One region of the Pseudooceanicola aquaeponti genome, then DNA from elsewhere that is predicted to be linked to it. Evidence: riboswitches for the same ligand, from Rfam matches in the RefSeq annotation. Region 1 holds a riboswitch; the other holds the start of a gene.
The links. Region 1 has a riboswitch for cobalamin ahead of ACRARE_RS02185 (TonB-dependent receptor plug domain-containing protein). Riboswitches for the same ligand answer to the same signal wherever they lie in the genome.

Region 1 (10,475 bases):
TTCGGCGCGGCCATGGTTGGCAGGATAGGCCAGCGCCTCTTCGGCCATGGCGGAACTGCGCGGGTCGCGGGCGATCCAGGAGACAGAGTGCAGCTGGCCGGGGGCGGCCAGCTGCATGGCGATCTGATCGGTGCACAGGTTCATCGACACGACGCGCCGCGGCGCCTCCTTTGCCGCCACGGGCAGGGCCAGGGCGGTCAGCAGGGCAAGGGCGGCGGCGCGTCGCAGCATCAGAAGCGACCGCGCAGGCCGAAGTAGAAGGCCCGGTCCGAGGTGCCGTAGCCCTTGGCGGTCTGGTACTCTTCGTCGAAGAGGTTCTCGACCCGCAGATAGGCGGTGGTGCTGTCGTTCAGGTCATAGCCCAGGGTGGCGTTCACCAGCGTGTAATCGCCCAGCTTGCCGCCGCCATAGGCCTCGGTGTCCTCGGCATGGGTCAGGCTGACCGAAGTGGTCAGGCGGTCGGTCAGATCGGCATCCAGCCCGATGTTCACCTCATGACGCGGCACGCGGACCAGGCGCGCGCCCGAGGCATCCTCGGTGTCGGTGAAGGTGTAGTTCGCCGTCAGCCGCATGGTGCCGCTCAGCTCCCAGCCGGTGGACAGCTCCAGCCCCTGCATGGTGCTGGTGCCCGGCACCTGCCGATAGGCGCCGCCCGCATATTGGATCAGGTCGGTGATCTCGGTGTAGAACAGCGTCGCCTTGACGAAGGCGCTGTCGCCAAAGCGTTTCTCGACGCCCATCTCGTAGCTGGCCGAGGTTTCCGGTTGCAGGTCGGGGTTGCCCGACCAGCCGTCGAACAGCTGATAGAGCGAGGGGGTGCGGAACCCGGTGCCGGCGGCAAAGCGCAGGATCAGGTCTTCGCTCGGGCGCCAGGCGCCGGCCAGCCGCCCGGTGGTCTTGCCGCCGAAGCTGGAATGGTCGTCATGGCGCAGCGAGGCGACCAGGTCGAAACTGTCGTTCGGGGTCCAGTTGCCCTCGACGTAGACGCCGTAGATGTCATGGTCGACGCTGTCCGAGCTGCCGGTGTAGATCTCGCGCGTGGCATCGGCGCCGAAGGCCAGATCGACGGTGGGCGCGATCGGGGCGCGGCCGATATAGGCCAGCGTCTTGCGTTCGCCCATGTAGGGATATTCGAAGGGGCCCCAGCCGTTGGTGCCCTTCACGCCACGGTCGATGACGTAATAGCTGGCCGCGACCTCGTGCTGCACGGCGCCGGTCTCGAAGCGGGCGAAGGCGCGCAGGGCGTATTCGTCGGCATAGCTTTCCTCGTCGGGGGTGCCGTCGACGGGGCCGGATTCGTCATAGTCGCTGAGGCTGGTCTGGAAGAAGCCGGCGGCGCCGATGGTCAGCGTGTCGGTCAGGTCGTATTCGCCCGAGAAGGACAGGCGGGTCGCCTCGTGGCCGTCGGCCTCGGTGTTGCCGTCGTTTTCGTCCGCTGCCGACCAGCCGTCGGTGCGGATATGGGCGATGGTGGCCGCGAACTTGCCGCGCTCGGTCATATAGGCGCTGTTGAAGGCCAGCTTGGCGGTGTTGTAGCTGCCGACCTCAAGGTTGTAGCGGTGATGCAGGCCCGGTTCGGTGGCGGTGTTGGTGGTGATGTTGATCACCCCGGCAATCGCCTCGGAGCCGTAAAGCGCCGATTGCGCGCCCTTCAGCACCTCGATCCGGCAGATGTCGGCGGTGGTCAGCGAGGCGAAGTCGAACTGGATATCGGTGTTCGAGGCGTCGTTGACGTCGATTCCGTCGATATAGACGCCGATATAGGCCCCGCCCGCGCCCCGGATGCGCAGGGTGGTCGTCTTGCCCAGGCCGCCGTTCGAGCTGAAGGTGACGCCCGGCAGGCGGTTCAGATATTCGGCCACCGGGACGCTGCCCGCCGCGCGCAGCTCTTCCTCGGTGACGATCTCGACGGTTGAGCCAGAGCGGTCGACCTCGGTCTCTTCGCGGTTGGCGGTGACGGTGATCGCGTCAAGGTCGAAGACCTCCTGGGCCTGGCCGGGGGTGGCCAGGGCGATCATCAGCGCGGCGGAGGTCAGGGCGGTGGTGCGCGACAGCGCGGCCTGGGTAGGTGTCATGAGATGTCCCTTCGGACCCGGGGCGTGATCCCGGGCGGAGCCTGTGGAGAAGCCTTGGAAGGGAAAGACCCTGCCGCGGCGGTTGCTGAATGCCACCACGACGGAAAGGTCCGTTGCCACGTGCGCGCCCCGCGCCCGGACAGGGTGATCGGCCTCGGCAGGTCTCCTGACTCGCGGGTCACAGCTTCACCGGGTCTTCCCATACCCCTCTTCCGGGGCACAGTGACATGGTCCGGTGTCGCTCTCCGCCTACAGTTGCGGGGGCAGTTGCGGCCTGAGAGGGGGACCCTCTGCACCGCATTCCCTATTCACCGGCCCCCGGAAAGGGCCGGACCGAAGCCCGGTCTTGCTAGAGCAGCGCTGCCCTTTCGGCAAGAGTGCCGCGACAGGCGGGGGACAATATCGGCATTCCGGCCACAGGGGGGGCGTGCCGGGGGCCGGGTGCCGGAGGGGGCGGGCCCTGGGGCAGGGCCCCGCCCGGGGCTTAGCCGTTCAGCATCCGCCGGATCTTGGCCACGGCGCGGTCATAGTCTTCCTGATAGCCGATCGGTTCGAAGAACCGTCCGCGGGCGTCGAACAGCAGGACCGAGGCGGAATGATCCATGGTGTAATCGCCGTCTTCCAGATCGACCTTGCGGGCGTAGATGCGGAAGGCCTTGATCGCCTTGGCCACCTCTTCGGGATCCCCCGCCACGCCCTCGACCCCCGGCACCCAGGAGACATAGTCGCGCAGCTGGTCCAGCTGATCGCGTTCCGGGTCGACGGTGACGAAATAGGTGCGGATCGTCTGGTTGGTGCTGGCCAGCTCTTCCTGCCAGATCGCGATCTCGCCCAGGGTGGTGGGGCAGACCTCGGGGCAATGGGTGAAGCCGAAGAAGACGGCGGTCGGCTCGCCCACCAGGCTGTCTTCGGTGAAGGTCTCGCCGGTGGTGGTGGTCAGCACATAGTCGCCGCGGCCCAGTTCGTCGGCCAGGGTACGGTTCAGCATCGGCTGAAGCAGGCGGAAGGCCGCGAAGAGGATCAGCGCGACCCCGGCCAGGACCCACAGGCCGATGATGGCAGCTTTTTTCGAGGTCATGGGGAGGTTCCTTGTTCTGTCGGTCAGTGGACCCTGCGGCCCCCGCCCGGGCTGCGCGCGGGCGGGGGCAATCGTGGAAAGGGCCGGGTCAGTTCATGCCGTGGGCATGGGCGCCCTTGGCGTTCGGCGCGCCGATCATCAGGCTGACCTCGACCTTGCCCGCCTTCTCGAATTCCAGCGTGATCGGCACCGTCTCGCCTTCGACCAGCGGCTGTTGCAGGTCCATGAACATGATGTGGAAGCCGCCGGGTTTCAGCGTGACGGTCTCGCCCGCCGGGATCGGCAGGCCGTCGGCCAGTTCGCGCATCCGCATCACGTCGCCTTCCATGGCCATCTCGTGCACTTCCATATGCCCGGCCGCGACGCTTTCGGCGCCGATCAGGCGGTCATCCTCGGTGCCCTTATTGGTGATGGTCAGGAAGCCGCCCGCGACCGGGGCATTGGGCAGGGTGGCGCGGGAAAAGGCGCCGGTCAGCTCCAGGTCGCCCGCCATGACGGACATATGGCCCAGGCCCATGGGGCTGCCCGCGCCCATCTGGTCGGCAACCTGCATAAGCGGCGCCGCGGCCTCGGCCCGGGCGGGCTGGGCGATCCGGGCCATGGCCTGACCGCTCAGCGCGGCGGACGGGGTGCGCATGGCATCGGCCCAGGCGGGGGCGCTCAGCGCGGTCAGGGCAAGGGTGGACAGGGTGGCGGCGGAAAGAAGGAATTTGGTCACTGTCATGTCTCCGGTTGCGCGCCGGGGCTTTGCCCTCGGTCCGCGCGGGATGTCTGGACGGCCCTGGGGCCGTGCTGTGGGATGGCCCTGGGGGCCGGTACGTCAGACAGAAAGGGCCGGAGGAGCTCGGGGCGCATTGGCGCGGGCGCCGCGCAGCGCGGGGGCGACCTGATCGCCCGTCCGTGGCGTGGCCAGGGCGAAGATCAGACGGGTTTCCGCCCCGGTCAGCCGGGGCTGCTCTGCCTTTGGCAGGGCGTGGCAGAAGGGGCAGTGATGCCCCATCCCCGCCTCGTCGTCGCACAGCGACTCATAGCCCGCATCCAGGGCCAGCACGCTTTGCGCCCGGGCCATCTCGTCGGCCGAGGGCGCCATATGCGCGGCCGACAGCAGCGCGCCCCACGCCAGCAGAAGCGTGAGCAGCACAGCAGACAGAAGGCGGCCGGTTGCGGGTCTCATGCCCCGTTCCTAGCCGGTTGCGGCGCGCCGGGGAAGTCCCTCAGCGCGGGGCGCCTCCTTCTGACGCAGGGGAGGGTCTGGGCGTTTCGGGGGCATCGAGGCTGTTCAGCACCTTGCGCGCCAGGGCGTGGAACTGGGCGGTCTCCGCCTCCGTGAGGCCCGACAGGATCTCGGGCTGGGCCGCGACCACCACCGGCAGGGCGCGCGCCAGGGTCTCGGCCCCCGCCTCGGTCAGATGGACCGAGCGGGCGCGGCGGTCGGTGGCGCTGACCTCGCGCCGCAGCAGGCCCTTCAGCACCAGCCGTTCGATGACCCCGCCGATTGTGGCCCGGTCATAGGCAATGCGGCTGGCGATTCCCGCCTGGTCGATGCCCGGCGAGTCGCGCACCGCGCCCAGGGCGGCGAATTGCACCGGCGTCAGATCCAGTCCCGCCGCCTTGGTTTGCGCCTGGAACACCGCGGCCGAATGCTGATGCAGCCGCCGGATCAGATGCCCGGCCATCGCGCTGATATCCATAGGTGTCCCTCCTCATGTCTTGCCCGGTGCCCACCCCGGTCCGGGCAGTCTAACGCATATGATATGTGGGCACATCATTTTCTTGACCAAAGATAGATAGTGTGCATATCATATGTCAGCTTACTAAAAGATGGCTTCATGCTCTGGGAGGAGAGATGCAGTTTCACCTGAACGGATTCCGCCCCGGCGATCCGACGATCGCCCATCCTGTGGAAGAGACCCCGGTTCATCGCCCGCTGCCCGCCGAGGTGGACGTGCTGATCGTCGGCGCCGGGCCCACGGGTCTGGTCCTGGCCGCGCAGCTGGCCGCCTTCGAAGGGATCACCACCCGGATCATCGAACAGAAGCCGGGCCGCCTGATGGTCGGCCAGGCCGATGGTATCGCCTGCCGCTCGATGGAGATGTTCGAGGCCTTCGGTTTCGCCGATGAGATCGCCCGCGAGGCCTATTGGGTCAATGAAACCGCCTTCTGGAAACCTGATCCGGCGGATCCCTCGCGCATCGCGCGCTCGGGGCGGATCCAGGACACCGAAGAGGGGCTGTCGGAGTTCCCCCATGTGATCCTGAACCAGGCCCGGGTGCATGACCGCTTCCTTGACCGGATGGCCAAGGGCCCCGCGCCGGTGATCCCCGATTACAACCGCCGCCTGGTGGATCTGGTGCGCGACGACGATTGCGAGCACCCGCTGCTGGTGCGCGTCGAAAGCACCGACCCCGCCCGCGCGGGCGAGGTCGAGGAGCTGCGCGCGCGCTATGTCGTGGGCTGCGACGGCGCCCGCAGCAAGGTGCGCGAGAGCATCGGGCGCGAGTTGAAGGGCGACGCGGCGAACCAGGCCTGGGGCGTGATGGACGTGCTGGCGGTGACCGATTTCCCCGACATCCGCCTGAAGGCCACGGTGCATTCCCAGGACCAGGGCAACCTTCTGGTGATCCCGCGCGAGGGGGGCTACATGGTCCGCCTCTATATCGAGCTGGACAAGCTCTCGCCCGAGGAACGCATCCGCGACAAGGGGCTGAAGGTCGATCACCTGATCGCGGCGGCGGGGCGGATCCTGCATCCCTATACGATCGACGTGAAAGAGGTCGCCTGGTGGTCGGTCTACGAGATCGGCCAGCGCCTGTGCGACCGCTATGACGACGGCGCGCCCAACCGGGCGCCGCGGGTCTTCATCGCCGGGGACGCCTGCCATACCCACAGCCCCAAGGCCGGGCAGGGGATGAACGTGTCGATGCGCGACGGCTTCAACCTGGGCTGGAAACTGGCCGCCGTGCTGCGCGGCCAGGCCGATGCCTCGCTGCTGGAGACCTATTCCAACGAGCGCCAGGGCGTGGCCCAGATGCTGATCGACTTCGACCGAGAGCTGGCCACCATGTTCAGCGCCCGCCCGAAGACTGGCGAAGAGGACGCCGAGGGCGTCGATCCGGCGGTCTTTCAGCAGTATTTCCAGCAACATGGCCGCTTTACCGCCGGCACCGCGATCCGCTATGCGCCGTCGCGGCTGGTCGGGGCCGACAGCCATCAGGCCCTGGCCTCGGGCTTTGACATCGGGATGCGCTTCCACTCGGCCCCGGTGGTGCGGCTGGCGGATGCCAAGCCGATGCACCTGGGCCACGTGGTGCAGGCCGACGGGCGCTGGCGCCTCTTTGCCTTCGCCGACCAGGCCGACCCGACCCGGTCCGACAGCGCCCTGTGGCGGCTTTGCGACCGGCTGGAGCGTGACCCGTCTGCGGCCCTGCGGCAGATCACGCCCGAGGGCGCGGATATCGATTCCGTCCTCGACCTGCGCGCCGTGCTGCAACAGGGCCACCGCAGCCTGAACCTGCCGCAGCTGCATCCGCTGTTGCGCCCGGGCAAGGGCCGCTACGGGCTGATCGACCAGGAGAAGGTCTTCTGCCCCGACCTGAAGGCCGGGCCGGACATCTTCGACGCCCGCGGCATCGACCGCCGCCAGGGCGCTATGGTGCTGGTGCGCCCCGATCAGCATGTGGCCCATGTGCTGCCGCTGGAGGGGGTGGACGAGCTGACGGCCTTCCTGATGGGTATCTTCCGCCCCGCCCCGGGGCGCTAGGCCACCCCGGCCCCGGTGGTCAGGCCCCGGGGCCTGACGCCGGGGTGCGTCACCTATCCGTTTGGCTAGGGGGCCTATCCCTCGGCGTTTCGGCTGACACGAATTAGCACCTGAAAAGATGAGTTGAATCCGTCAGATATGGGGGCAGGATCCGCCTTGCGGTAGACGCCCGACACCCTGTGCCGGGGCGAGGGGATCCCGGCGAAAAACACCTCACAGGCTGCCGGATCCGGCGACGGAGCGGCGGCGCGACACACACACACCGCAAGGTCTTTTCGCCGCAGAACAGGAGCCGGGTCGGCACAGCCGACACACACACACCGATGTGTCGATCCGGCTCACAAGCTCCCCGGGCGATATCCCGCGCAACCCACAGCGTAGCCCGGGACCCGGACCGGCGGAAGTCCCACCGCCGGTCCGGACAGCTTGTACCCCGCGTGTCTTCCGACCTGTCCGCGCAGCCACTGACTTTTCAACGGTCCGCGATTCCACTAGCCTGCCCGGCAGGAACGACAGGAGGCGCCCCATGGAAATGAGTGACAGCCGCGTGATCCGCGCGGACAAGGCAACGGTCTTCGCGGCGCTGCTTTCGCCCGAGGTGCTTCAGGAATGCGTGCCCGGCGCGCAAGAGGTGACCGGCACCCCCGAAGAGGGGTTCGCCGCCGTGGTGGTGCAGAAGGTCGGCCCGGTGAAGGCCACCTTCAAGGGCCAGGTCACCGTCTCTGACATCACCGAGAACGAGGCCCTGACCCTGGCGGGCGAGGGCAAGGGCGGCGCCGCCGGTTTCGCCAAGGGCGGTGCCAAGGTGCGCCTGACCGAGGTCGAAGAGGGCACCGAGCTGAGCTACGAGGTCGAGGCCAAGGTGGGCGGCAAGCTGGCGCAGCTTGGCTCGCGCGTGGTCGACGGTTTCGCCAAGAAGATGGCCGATCAGTTCTTCACCCGCTTCCAGGAGGTGCTGGAAGGCCCCGCCGAGGGCGAGGCGGTCGAGGGAGACGAGGCCCCGGTCTCGGAGGCCGAGAAGAAGGGCTGGCTGTCGCGTTTGCGCGGCAAGTAGGACGCCTGGTCGCCGCTGCGCCCGGGGCGTGGCGCGAAGAGGTGCGACACGATTGTGTGAAATGGCACAGTGAAACCCGGGGCGGCCCGGGCTACCTGATGCCACAGCGGCGGGCCCCCGGGGGCCCGTTTGCCTTTCCGGTCCTGCCCCAGGGCAGGCCGCGCAACCGAGATAGAGGGGAGGGCCGCATGGCAGCGATCCTGGAAATCCGCGATCTGCGGAAAGTCTATGATGGCGGGTTCGAGGCGCTGAAAGGCGTCACGCTCGACATCGAAGAGGGCGAGATCCTGGCCCTGCTCGGCCCCAACGGGGCGGGCAAGACCACGCTGATCTCGACCCTGTGCGGCATCACCGAACCCACCTCTGGCAGCGCCAAGGTGGGCGGCTACGACATCAAGGCCGACTTTCGCGAGGCGCGAAAGCTGATCGGCCTGGTCCCGCAGGAGATCAACCTGGAGCCCTTCTCCTACGTGGAATCCAACCTGCATTTCTCGCGCGGGGTCTTCGGCAAGCCGCGTGACAAGGCCAAGGTCGAAGAGGTGCTGCGCAAGCTGGCGCTGTGGGACAAGCGCGCCAACCGGGTGCGCGAACTGTCCGGCGGCATGAAACGCCGGGTGCTGATCGGCAAGGCCCTGGCGCACGAGCCGCGCGTGCTGTTCCTGGATGAACCCACGGCGGGCGTCGACGTGGCCCTGCGCAAGGAAATGTGGGACGTGGTGGCCGAGCTGAAGAAGCAGGGCGTGACCATCATCCTGACCACCCACTACATCGAGGAGGCCGAGGCCATGGCCGACCGCGTCGCGGTCATCCGGGGCGGCGAAATCCTGATGGTCGAGAAGACCGCCGACCTGATGCGCCGCCTGGGCTGCAAGGGACTGACGGTCGATCTGCGCGAGCCGCTGACCCAGATCCCCGCCCTCCTGGCCGAGTACGATCTGGAACTGGCCGAGGATGGCCTGTCCCTGACCTATCGCTATGACACCCAGGCCGAGCGCACCGGCATCGCCGGGCTGATGCGCGCCTTTTCCGAGGCCGGCATCATCCTGAAAGACCTGCACACCAGCCAAAGCTCGCTGGAAGAGATCTTCGTCGGTCTCGTCGAAGGAGAAGGAGAGGCGCAATGAACCTGCGTGCCGTCCAGGCCATCTACATGAACGAGATGCAGCGGTTCTTCCGCACCATCCTGCAAAGCTTCGTCTCGCCCGTGATCTCGACCTCGCTGTACTTCGTGGTCTTCGGCGCCGCCATCGGCTCGCGCATCGAAACGGTCGAGGGCGTGTCCTATGGCGCCTTCATCGTGCCGGGGCTGATCATGCTGTCGGTGATCATGCAGTCGATCTCGAACGCCAGCTTCGGGATCTATTTCCCCAAGTTCACCGGCACGGTGTTTGAACTGCTGTCGGCGCCGATCAACTTTCTGGAAATCGTCATCGGTTTCGTGGGGGCGGCGGCGACCAAGGCGCTGTTCATCGGAATGGTGATTCTGGGCACCGCTGCGGTCTTCATCGACCTGACGATCCTGCATCCCCTGGCCATGGTGCTGTTCCTGGTGCTGACCTGCCTGGCCTTCGCCCTTCTGGGCTTCATAATCGGCATCTGGGCGAAGAACTTCGAGCAGCTGCAACTGGTGCCGCTTCTGGTCGTGACGCCGCTGGTCTTCCTCGGCGGCTCTTTCTACTCGACCGAGATGTTGCCGCCGGTCTGGCAGACGATCACCCATTTCAACCCGGTCTTCTACCTGATCTCGGGCTTCCGCTGGGCCTTCTTCGGGGTGGCCGACGTTGCCGTGGGCTGGAGCCTTCTGGCCGTCGCCGTCTTCTTCACCATCTGCCTGGGCCTGGTGGCGCGGATCTTCCAGACCGGCTGGCGCATCCGCGACTGAGGCGGGGCGCATGACGGATCGAAAGGGGGCCTTCGGGCCTCCCTTTTTCATGACCCTTGCCTGGGCATGTGCGTCCCCGCAGACTGGGGACCACCAGGATGAAGGGGCAGGGGATGACGATCACCACGGGACATGACGGCGACGAATCCGCCTTTCGCGCGCTTTTCCGGGCCAGCTTCGGGCCCGAGGAAGGGCCGCTGATCGGCGATCTGGTGGGCGATCTGCTGGCCCGTACGCCCGCCCCCGACCTGCGCGTCTTTCGCGACCTGCGCGACGAGGGGCCGGTGGCCGGGGGGATCTTTACCCGGCTGCGCTTTGCCGAGGATCCGGCGGTGGTCTTTCTGCTGTCGCCCATGGCCGTGGCCCCGGGCTGGCAGCGGATCGGCATCGGCCAGGCCCTGCTGCGCCATGCGCTGGACGCGCTAAAGGCCGAGGGGGTCGCGGTGGTGATGACCTATGGCGATCCGGCCTTCTACGGCCGCCTGGGCTTTGCGCCCGTGACCGCGGCGCAGGTGCCGCCGCCCTTGCCCCTGTCGATGCCCCAGGGCTGGATCGGTCAGCGCCTGACGGGCGGCGGCGCGCCGGTGCTGCGAGGCGCTTCGCGCTGCGTGGCAGCCCTAGACCGG
Region 2 (10,475 bases), on a different contig from region 1:
ACGCCACATGCACCATCTCGTCCAGCGAGGGGGTGATCAGCCCCGACAGTCCGATCACGTCGACCTCTTCGTCGCGGGCCACCTGAAGGATCTTTTCTGCGGGCACCATGACGCCCAGGTCGATGATCTCGTAGTTGTTGCAGGCCAGGACGACGCCGACGATGTTCTTGCCGATGTCATGCACATCGCCCTTCACCGTGGCCATCAGCACCTTGCCCGCCGCCTGGCGCTGATCGCCGCCGGTCAGGCGTTTCTCTTCTTCCATGTAGGGCAGCAGAACGGCCACGGCCTGTTTCATGACGCGCGCCGATTTCACCACCTGCGGCAGGAACATCTTGCCCGCGCCAAAGAGGTCGCCCACAACGTTCATCCCGGCCATCAGCGGCCCTTCGATGACGTGCAACGGACGCTCGGCCCCCTGGCGCGCCTCTTCGGTGTCGGCCTCGATGAACTCGGTAATGCCGTTGACCAGCGCGTGTTCCAGCCGCTTCTCGACCGGCAGCTCGCGCCAGGACATGTCCTTTTCGCGGCCCTTGGCGCCGCCCTGGCCGCGATACTCTTCCGCGATTTCCAGCAGGTTCTCGGTGGCGGAGTTGCCATTGGCGGGCGTGCGGTTCAGCACCACATCCTCGCAGGCCTCGCGCAGGCGGGCGTCGATCTGGTCGTAGACCGCCAGCTGGCCCGCGTTGACGATGCCCATGTCCATGCCGTTCTGGATGCCGTGATACAGGAAGACCGCGTGCATCGCCTCGCGCACCGGCTCATTGCCACGGAAGCTGAACGACAGGTTCGACACCCCGCCCGAGATGTGGACATGCGGGCAGGTCTCTGTGATGCGTTTCGTCGCCTTGATGAAGTCCAGCCCGTAGTTGTCATGCTCTTCAATGCCGGTGGCCACGGCAAAGACGTTGGGGTCGAAGATGATGTCCTCGGGCGGAAAGCCCACCTCTTCGGTCAGGATGCGGTAGGCGCGCTGACAGATCGCCACCTTGCGCGCCTCGGTGTCGGCCTGCCCGCTTTCGTCAAAGGCCATGACGACCACGGCGGCGCCATAAGCGCGGCACAGGCGCGCGTGATGCAGAAAGGCCTCTTCGCCCTCTTTCAGCGAGATCGAGTTGACCACCGATTTCCCCTGCACGCATTGCAGACCGGCCTCGATCACCTCCCATTTGGAGCTGTCGATCATGATCGGCACCCGGGCAATGTCGGGCTCTGCCGCGATCAGGTTCAGGAACTCGATCATCGCCTGTTTCGAGTCAATCAGCCCCTCATCCATGTTGATGTCGATGATCTGGGCGCCGTTCTCGACCTGCTGGCGGGCCACCTCCAGCGCTGCGGCATAGTCGCGGTTGGTGATCAGCTTGCGGAAGCGGGCCGAGCCCGTGACATTCGTCCGCTCGCCCACGTTGACGAAGGGGATGTCCTTGCTCAGCGTGAAGGGCTCCAGCCCCGAAAGCTGCATCAGGGGCCGATGCGCCGGGATCTGGCGCGGGGCGCAGTCCTGCACCGCCGTGGCCACCGCGCGGATATGGTCATAGGTCGAGCCGCAGCAGCCGCCGACGATATTGACCAGCCCGTCGCGGGCAAAGCCGCCGATCAGCGCCGCCATCTCTTCCGGCGTCTGGTCATAGGCGCCCATCTCGTTGGGCAGGCCCGCGTTGGGATAGGCGCAGATCAGCGTATCGGCCACGCCCGACAGCTCGGCGATATGGGGGCGCATGGCATCGGCACCAAGGGCACAGTTCAACCCGACGCTCAGCGGCTCTGCATGGCGCACCGAATGCCAGAAGGCCGTGGGCGTCTGCCCCGACAGGGTCCGCCCCGACAGGTCGGTGATCGTGCCAGAGAGCATCACCGGCACCCGTTCGCCCCGGGCGGCAAAGACCTCTTCACAGGCAAAGATCGCGGCCTTGGCGTTCAGCGTGTCGAAAATGGTTTCGATCAGCAGCAGGTCGGCGCCCCCTTCCAGCAGGGCCTCGGCCTGTTCCGCATAGGCGCGGCGCAGGTCGTCGAAGGTGACGGCGCGGTAGCCCGGGTCGTTCACGTCCGGGCTGATCGAGGCGGTGCGGTTGGTCGGGCCAAGCGCGCCCGCGACAAAGCGGCGGCGCCCGTCCTCGGCCTCGGCCCGGTCCATCGCCTGGCGCGCCAGACGCGCGCCCACGACGTTCAGCGCCCGCACCTGTTCTTCCATGCCGTAATCGGCCTGGGCAATGGTGGTCGAGGAAAAGGTGTTGGTCTCGACGATATCGGCCCCGGCGCGGGCGTAATTCAGGTGGATCTCTTCGATGACCTCGGGGCGGGTCAGGTTCAGCAGGTCGTTATTGCCCTTCTGCGGGCGGTCGTTCTCCGCCCCCGGCGGCAGGGCACAGCCACAGCCGCAGCCCGCCCCATGGCCGTGGAAATCCGCCTCGGCCAGGCCCAGATCCTGAATGGCCGTGCCCATGGCCCCGTCCAGGATCAGGATACGCTCGCGCGCGGCGGCGCGGATCTGGTCGAAAACGGGCGAGTGGCGAAGCGAAGCGGCGGACATGAAACCTGGACCCTGCATAAAGAAAGGGCACAGCCGACAGGGCCTGCCCGGAGCCCCCTCCTTACGCGCGGCCAAACAGATCATCCACTTCATATAAGGCATGGAGAATATGAGCGGCGTTCATGTTCCAGCCCCGCCTGCCCCGTCCGCGCGCCGATTCTGCGGCGCGGCACGTTCGACCGGGCCGCCCAGCCCCCCGATCCCGCGCCAGGGCGTCCTTTCGCGTCGCATCCTGCCGGGTCGATGGCGCATTTCGACGGGGCAAGGGCCCGTGGATTTTCCCGAGGTCTCTTCCGGCGCACACCATGTCGCAAATGCATGATCGCGGTGTCGCGCCCGGTCTATTTTCCGAAAGAAGATGTTGGGTGCGTCGCCTTCCGGGGGGACGAGAATTGGGAAGCCGGTGCAAGACCGGCGCTGCCCCCGCAACGGTAAGATCCGCAGGGCCTTTTGCCAGCGGCCACCGGACAGGACGGGTCCGGGAAGGCGGTGGAAGGTCGGGGCAATTCAGCCCCGGTGGATCAAGCCCGGAAACCAGCCCCGCATCACGCCAAACCGCGGGCGGCGGTGGTGGCGGCATCGGATCCCTTGCGTCCTCGTGGGATCTCGTGCCGTGCCCCGTTGTCCAGTCCCAGTTACCCCGGGTGCGTCCCGGTCAAGGAGGCTCGCCATGGACGTTCAGGCCAAGGCACGTGACATGCTCAGCCGGCGCACGCCCGGTCATTCCCTCGAGCAGGCGTTCTATACCGATCCGCAGATCTTCGATCTGGACATGGAAACGATCTGGTATCGCGACTGGCTGTTCGCGACCCCCGTCGCGGCCCTGCCCAAGGGCGGCAGCTATGTCACCCACAAGGTCGGCCCCTACCGGGTGATCATCGTGAAGGGACAGGACGGCGAGATCCGCGCCTTCCACAACACCTGCCGCCACCGCGGGTCGGTCATCTGCAAGGGCGCCTCGGGCAATGTGGCCAAGCTGGTCTGCCCCTACCACCAGTGGACCTACGAGCTGGACGGGCGCCTGCTGTGGGCCCGCGACATGGGCCCCGATTTCGACGCCGCCGCCCATGGGCTGAAGCCGGTGAACTGCCGTGTCGTCTCGGGTCTGGTCTATATCTGCCTGGCCGACGAGGCGCCCGATTTCGACGCCTTCGCCGCCACCGTCACCCCCTATCTGGACGTCCACGACCTGGCCAATGCCAAGGTCGCCTTCCAGTCGACCATCGTCGAGAACGGCAACTGGAAGCTGGTGTGGGAAAACAACCGCGAGTGCTATCACTGCGCGGGCAACCACCCCTCGCTCTGCCGCACCTACCCCGAGGATCCGACGATCACCGGCGTCAGCCAGGACGGCACCTTCCCGCCCAAGGTCGAGGCGCATTTCCAGCGCCTGGAAGGCGCCGGTGCCCCCTCGCGCTTCCAGATGGCCGAGGACGGCCAGTACCGCATCGCCCGGATGCCGCTCTTGGATGGTGCCGAAAGCTACACCATGAACGGCAAGATCGCAGTGCAAAAGCGCCTCGGTCGTGTGCCCTTCCTGGATGCCGGGACGCTGCTGAAGTTCCACTATCCCACCACCTGGAACCACTTCCTGTCGGATCACTCGATCACCTTCCGCGTGACCCCGATCAGCCCGACCGAAACCGAGGTGCAGACCACCTGGCTGGTCAACAAGGACGCGGTCGAGGGCGTGGATTACGACCTGGAGAACCTGAAGACCGTCTGGGAACACACCAACGACGAGGACCGCCAGGTCGTCGAGGACAACCAGCAGGGCATCAATTCGCCCGCCTATGTCCCCGGCCCCTATTCGGCCACCCACGAGGATGGCGTGCTGCAATTCGTCAACTGGTACTGCACCACCCTGGGCAACCGCATTGATCCGGTAAGGCTGGCGGCGGAATGAACGTTCCCAACCGTACCCTCGCCCAGCCGATCAACACCTGGGACGGCTCCGCGATGCTGGAATGCGTCGCGGTGCTGCCCGAGGCGCCCAATGTCGTCACCTTCAGCTTTGCCGCCGAAGACCGGTCGATCTTTTCCTACCTGCCCGGCCAGTTCGTGACCCTCGAACTGCCGGTGCCGGGGGGGCCGCTCTATCGGACCTACACGATCTCCTCCACGCCCTCGCGGCCGCTGTGCCTGACGGTGACGGTGAAGGCGCAGGAAGGATCCATCGGCACCCGCTGGATGCTGGACAACCTGAAACCGGGGATGAAGCTGAAGTCGACGGCGCCGGGCGGCACCTTCACCAGCCACCATCACCGGGCCGAGAAGTACCTGTTCATCTCGGCGGGTTCTGGCATTATGCCGATGAAATCCATGACCACCTGGTTCTACGACACCGGGCGGCCCTGCGACATCGTCTTCGTCAACTGTGCCAAGCGCCCCTCGGAAATCATCTTCCGCGAGACGCTGGAACACATGGCCTCGCGCACCGATCAGCTAAAGCTGAAGTGGGTCGTCGAGGAAAGCGACCGTTTCCGGCCCTGGATCGGCTACGAGGGTTTCTTCAACCAGCTGATGCTGGGCCTGATCGCGCCCGACTATCTGGAGCGTGAGGTGTTCTGCTGTGGCCCCGAGCCCTTCATGCAGGCGGTCCGCGAGGCCCTTCAGGGCCTGGGCTACGACATGGAGAAGTATCACCAGGAAAGCTTCCAGGCGCCGACGCCCGCCCAGGCCGAGGATTACGCCGAAGACGACGTGATCCCCGACGAGGACACCAAGGCGCAGGTCCGCTTCGCCAATTCCGATGTCACCGCCACCTGTGCCGAGACCGACACGATCCTGGCCGCCGCCCGCGGCGCGGGTCTGAACATCCCCTCGGGCTGTACCTTCGGCGTCTGCGGCACCTGCAAGGTGCGCAAGACCAAGGGCGAGGTGCATATGGTCCACAATGGCGGGATCACCGACGACGATATCGAAGAGGGCTACATCCTGGCCTGCTGTTCGCATCCCATCGGCGAGGTCGAGGTCGAGGCCTGAGCCTGGCCCCTTTGCAAAAATGACAACGGGCGGCCCCAGGGCCGCCCGTTGGCGTTTCGGCCTTCGATCCGGGCTCAGGGCTTCAGCACCAGAGGGCCGACCGGCGACCCGGGCGGCACCGGCAGCGGCTTCAGTCCCGGCACGCCCAGGGGCTTTGGCAGAGGGGACGGCAGGGGCTTCGGCCCCGGTCCCGGCGTGGCGGCCAGCAATCCGCCCGGACCGCTGGGCGGTGTCGGCAGGGGCAGCGGCGTGGGCGTGGCGGCGGGACCGGGCGCGGGCGCCTCTTCCAGCAGCAGATTGCAGGTGCTGAGGCCCGTGGCCAGGCAGCTGTCGGCATGGGTCGGATCCTGTTGGCAGACCAGTTGCATGGCGGCCTGACAGGCCACCCAGCCGGGCAGATTGCCCGGGCTGGCAAGGGCGCCCTGGGGCAGCAGCCCCAGGATCAGCGGCAGGGCGGGAAGGATGGCGGCACGGGGGGTGGCGAACATGGGGTCTCTCCTGGTTGCGGGGCAGCGGACCGGCGGTCGCGCCCGGGATGTCTGCGGTGTGATCGGTCGTTCTAGGGGTTGGTCGATTGGGCCGCGCGGCGGGTTCAATCTTTGCCGGGGCCGCGCGCCCTGGTGTCGCCGAAATGGCAAGGGGCGGCCCCGGAAGGAACCGCCCCGCTCTGTCGTCCTGGCGCCGCGTCTGACGCAGGCCTACCAGGCCAGATCGCCGCTGCCGCCCGAAAAGCCACCGCCGCCACCGCCGCCGCCGTTGTTCGGCGGGGCCAGGTCGCCGCCGCCACCGGCAAAGCCACCGGCACCGCCGCCGCCATTGCCACCATCTTTGCCGCCCCAGCCCCCGCCGGTGCCGCCACCCGTGCCGCCGCTGTCGTCGCTGCCCCCCGGACCACCGGTGCGATAGCTGGTCATCCACTCGATGCGGAACCGGTACTGGCTGTCACCGGCACGCTGAAGGACGATGCGGCGGAAGGCCTCGCTTTGGGCCGAGCGGACCGGGTGCAGGCTGTTGCAGGCCTGGGTGCCCGCCGCCATGCAGCTGCCGGGGTCGGTCGCGTTCTGCTGGCAGGCGGCGGCGACATAGGCCTGGCAGGCGCCCCAGTTGGGGAAGCTGGCGGCCTGGCTGGCCCCGGCGCTGCCGAGGGTGGCGAGGGCGGCGAAACCGGCGAAGGTAATCTTGCTGAAGAAAGTCATTGGAAAAGGCTCCTGAAGATGTTGCGTTCCCCGTCATCGGGTTACGAACATAGGTCGGAGCCGGGGATCGCGCGGTTCAAAGATCCGCGCGAAAAAAAATTGAAAATCTCACAAACCTCTGAAAACTGGCCTTAATTGCAGCCCGTCATCTGCACCAGCCCCCAGCCGGTGCCGGTGTCGCGCCCGGCGGGCGGCAGATCCTGGGCCGTGGCGCGCAGTCGCGCGCGCAGCTCTGCCAGGGACAGGCCCCGCCCGGCGCCCAGATGCACCGCCAGGGCGGTGACGATGGGCGCCGCGTAAGAGGTGCCGCTGAGATAGGCGCCGCCCCCCTGCCCGCGCGCCGCCCAGATGTCGACGCCCGGCGCGGCCAGCTCGATCTCGGGGCCGTGGTTGGCCCGGGCCCAGGGCCTGCGGGCGGCATCCACCGCCGTCACCGCGATCACATCCGGCGCGGCGGCGGGCCAGCCGGTGCGCCCGCCGTCATTGCCCGCCGCCGCGATCAGGATCGCCCCCTGAGAGGCGGCGCGCGACAGCACCAGCGCCAGCGCCTGGTTGGGCGGGCCCGCCAGCGACAGGTTGATCACCCGCACCCTGAGGGCCAGAAGCCGGTCGATGGCCGCCGCCACCCTCTCTACATCGGCCCGTTCGGCGCCGCCGCGCCCGGTGAAGATGGTCACCGCGTGCAGCCGCGCCCCGGCGGCCAGCCCGCGCAGCGCGCCAGAGGCATCCTGCCCCACCATCAGCGCCGCCACCGCCGTGCCGTGATCGGCGCCAGCGGGACGCTCATCCGCGTCCAACAGGCTTTCGACCCGCACCGAGGCCCCCGCCAGCGCCGGATGGCCCGTCGCCACCGGCCCGTCGATCATGCCGATCGCGGGCCCGCCCGGCACCGCGCAGCCCGTCGCCCCGGCGCCGACCAGCGATGCCGCGTAAAGGCGCGGAGTGCCGCCCGCGAACCCATAAAGCTGGTGCCAGTCGAACCGCGTCGCGGGCGCCACCGCCAGGACACGGGCGCGCGCCTCGGCCAGGCTCAGGCCGCGCGGCAGGACGAACATCTGCGCCACCAGGCCAAGGGCCGGGTAATTGCGCAGCCGCACCAGGGTCGCCCCCGATTGCTGCAAGGCCGCGACCACCTGCGGCGCCTCGGCGGGCGGACCGATGGCCAGCACCTCGTCACGGTTGCCGAAACGGCGGAATTCGCCGCTGCCGCCCCCGCCGCCGCGCAGCCCGTCCGTGGCATCGCCCCGTCCGCCGCCGCCACCACCCGAGACGCCAGAGCTGTTACCCGCACCGCCGCCGGTTGGATCGCCCCCCGGGGTCTGCGCCAGGGCCGCGCCGCCAGGCAGCGTCAGAGCCAGGGTCAGCAGGCAAAGGGCAAGGCGCAGCCCTGCAAGCAACGACGACCGGCGGAGCGGATCACTTGGCATAATCGACATCCTCCACCAGATCAGAGCTGCGCAACAGCGCCAGCAGCGCCTCGGGATTCTCCGAGGCGGGCGGGATCAGCCGGTAAAGGCCAAGCGCCGACGGGCCGCCCGCGATCTCGATCCCGAGGCTCAGCAGCAGGGTGCGGATCTCGCCCTCGGGCGCGTCGGGATCGAAGGCCACGACAAAGCCGCCCTCGCCGCCGCCCGCCAGGCCATAGCCCGCCTCGCCGCCGCGTGTGCCCAGCCACAGGCTTTGCCCCAGAAGCGCCACCACCGCCACCGCTGCCACGGCCTGCCACAGGCGCGGGCGGGGTGCGGTGGCGCTATTGGCGGCAGGTGCAAGCTGGGCCGTGTCCTCCACATCGCGCATCAGCCGGGCCAGGCCGAAGGCGCCGGGGCTTTGCACCTCTTCGGCCTGCATCCCCTCGCGGATCGCCAACAGCGCCGCCAGCTCGATCTCCAGCCGGGGATCCTCGGCCAGGGCGGCCTCGACGGCGGCCCGTTCCTCGGCGCTGGCGGTGCCGTTGGCATAGAAGGGCAGCAGGGCTTCGATCTCGTCTCGGTCGCGGGTCATGCGGGCGTCCCTCCGCGGCTGACGCGGCCCGACAGGCAGCGCAGAAGCAGTTTCTTGGCGTGGAAGATCCGGGTCTTGATCGTCCCCTCGGGCACCCCCGCCACCTCGGCGATCTGGGCATAGCCCATGTCCTCGTAGAAGGCGAGCGAGACCGCCATGCGGTGATCCGCCTTCAGCTCGTCCAGGCAATGGCGCAGATGCGCCGCCTCCTGCGCGGCCAGGGTCGCGGCCTCGCCATCGGGGCCGTCATCCTCCATCTCGGGGGTTTCACCAGGCAGATCCACCCGCGCCCCCTTGCGGCGCAGGTCGATGACCTTGCGCCAGGCGATACCGAATATCCATGTCTGCACCTTGGATCTCCCTTCGAACCGTCCGGCGCTGCGCCAGACCTCCATGAACACGTCATGAAGTAGGTCGGCGGACTCGTGCGGATCGTTCAATCGCGACAGGATGAAGCGGTAAAGGGGCCGCTCCATCTGCTGATAGAGCTGCGACAGGGCGGCCTTGTCGCCCGCGGCGATGGCCGCCATCAGGGGGGCCAGGGGATCGGCCATGGGGGGTCCTCCACCCTTTCCTCAACGGGTCTTCACGGACTATAGCGAAGGACAGGCGCCCGTCACCTGTCTAGGCGGTCGCCGGCACACCAACCGGGGGAGGCGCGTCATGGACGCATCGCAATTCAGGGAAACCGCCGCCCATGAGGCCGGATTTGCCCGTCTCTACGGCAGCGAGGTCCTGCCGCTCTATCGCAGCAGCCGCGACCTGGCCGAGCATAAGCAGCGCCGGGCCCGGTTCCAGGCGCGGGTGGTGCTGGGGCTGGGCGCGCTGGCGGCGCTGCTGGTCGGGGCCTTCCATCCCTTCGAGGCGGATACGCCCCGCTGGATCGTGCCTGCCTTCATCCTGGTGGCCTTCGGCATCATCGCGGGGGTGATCGTCCAGCAGACCCGGGCACGGTTCAATCGCCAGATGAAGGACCAGATCGCGCCGATCCTGGCCGGGCATCTGGGGGTCAGTGATTTCGTCGCCCGCCCGCCGCGCGACTATCTGGACCTGCCCGCGCTGCACCGGTTGCAGATCCTGCCGCAGTTCACCGATATCGCCATCGAGGACGGCATGGCCGGGCGCTGGCGCGATGTGGGCTATCGCCTGGCCGAGGTCACCCTGCGCAAGCGCAAGGCCAGCACCGACGACGACAACAAGGGCGAAAGCTGGGAGCGGGTCTTCAAGGGGCTGGTGCTGGAGGTCGAGACGCCGGTGGACATGCCCTGGACCGTCTTCGAGGCCGGGCCGCGCGGCATCCTGGGCAAGGTGCGCGACGTCTTCCTGTCGGCCCACGGGCTGCGCCCGGTGGACTATGGCCTGGGCGAGGCCGCGCCCTTCCGCGTCTATTCCGAGGTGCCGGGGCGTGCGAAAGAGCTGGTGCCGCCGCTGTTTCTGGAAACCCTGGTGCAGATCGCCTCGGACCAGGGGCAAGAGCCGCGCCGGATCGAGGCGGGGTTCCGCGGGCGGACCTTCCACCTGTGTCTGCGGCGGACCGAGGATTTCCTGGAGCTGGACGCCTACCGCACCGACCCTGAGACCTTCCAGCAGAACTGCCGCCGGGCGCTGGCCGACATGGCCCTGCCGCGGCGGGTGATCGACCTGCTGATCGACGGCCCCACGCAGGGCTGACGCCCGCCCGGTCGGGGCCTCTCTTGGCCCGGGCCGGACCGCGTTCGGGGGCGCCTAGCCCTGCGGGAACCGCGCCCGGGTACGGTTGGCGA

Region 2: it holds a riboswitch for cobalamin, as region 1 does, so the genes downstream of both, ACRARE_RS07935 (aromatic ring-hydroxylating oxygenase subunit alpha) here and ACRARE_RS02185 (TonB-dependent receptor plug domain-containing protein) in region 1, are expected to answer to the same signal.

What each region holds. Positions count from the first base shown of each region.
Region 1 covers NZ_JBPAXY010000001.1:441,030-451,504, reverse strand. Annotated here, with positions in the region: gene ACRARE_RS02190 (ABC transporter substrate-binding protein) at 1-231, opposite strand, end outside; gene ACRARE_RS02185 (TonB-dependent receptor plug domain-containing protein) at 231-2,075, opposite strand; cobalamin riboswitch at 2,215-2,429, opposite strand; gene ACRARE_RS02180 (SCO family protein) at 2,560-3,153, opposite strand; gene ACRARE_RS02175 (copper chaperone PCu(A)C) at 3,242-3,871, opposite strand; gene ACRARE_RS02170 (hypothetical protein) at 3,974-4,327, opposite strand; gene ACRARE_RS02165 (MarR family winged helix-turn-helix transcriptional regulator) at 4,368-4,844, opposite strand; gene ACRARE_RS02160 (FAD-binding monooxygenase) at 5,000-6,913, shown strand; gene ACRARE_RS02155 (SRPBCC family protein) at 7,440-7,967, shown strand; gene ACRARE_RS02150 (ABC transporter ATP-binding protein) at 8,156-9,091, shown strand; gene ACRARE_RS02145 (ABC transporter permease) at 9,088-9,849, shown strand; gene ACRARE_RS02140 (GNAT family N-acetyltransferase) at 9,963-10,475, shown strand, end outside.
Region 2 covers NZ_JBPAXY010000003.1:248,976-259,450, reverse strand. Annotated here, with positions in the region: gene metH (methionine synthase) at 1-2,530, opposite strand, end outside; cobalamin riboswitch at 2,877-3,087, shown strand; gene ACRARE_RS07935 (aromatic ring-hydroxylating oxygenase subunit alpha) at 3,201-4,436, shown strand; gene ACRARE_RS07930 (FAD-binding oxidoreductase) at 4,433-5,515, shown strand; gene ACRARE_RS07925 (hypothetical protein) at 5,590-6,003, opposite strand; gene ACRARE_RS07920 (hypothetical protein) at 6,214-6,711, opposite strand; gene ACRARE_RS07915 (S8 family serine peptidase) at 6,843-8,138, opposite strand; gene ACRARE_RS07910 (zf-HC2 domain-containing protein) at 8,128-8,712, opposite strand; gene ACRARE_RS07905 (RNA polymerase sigma factor) at 8,709-9,266, opposite strand; gene ACRARE_RS07900 (hypothetical protein) at 9,376-10,383, shown strand; gene arsB (ACR3 family arsenite efflux transporter) at 10,438-10,475, opposite strand, start outside.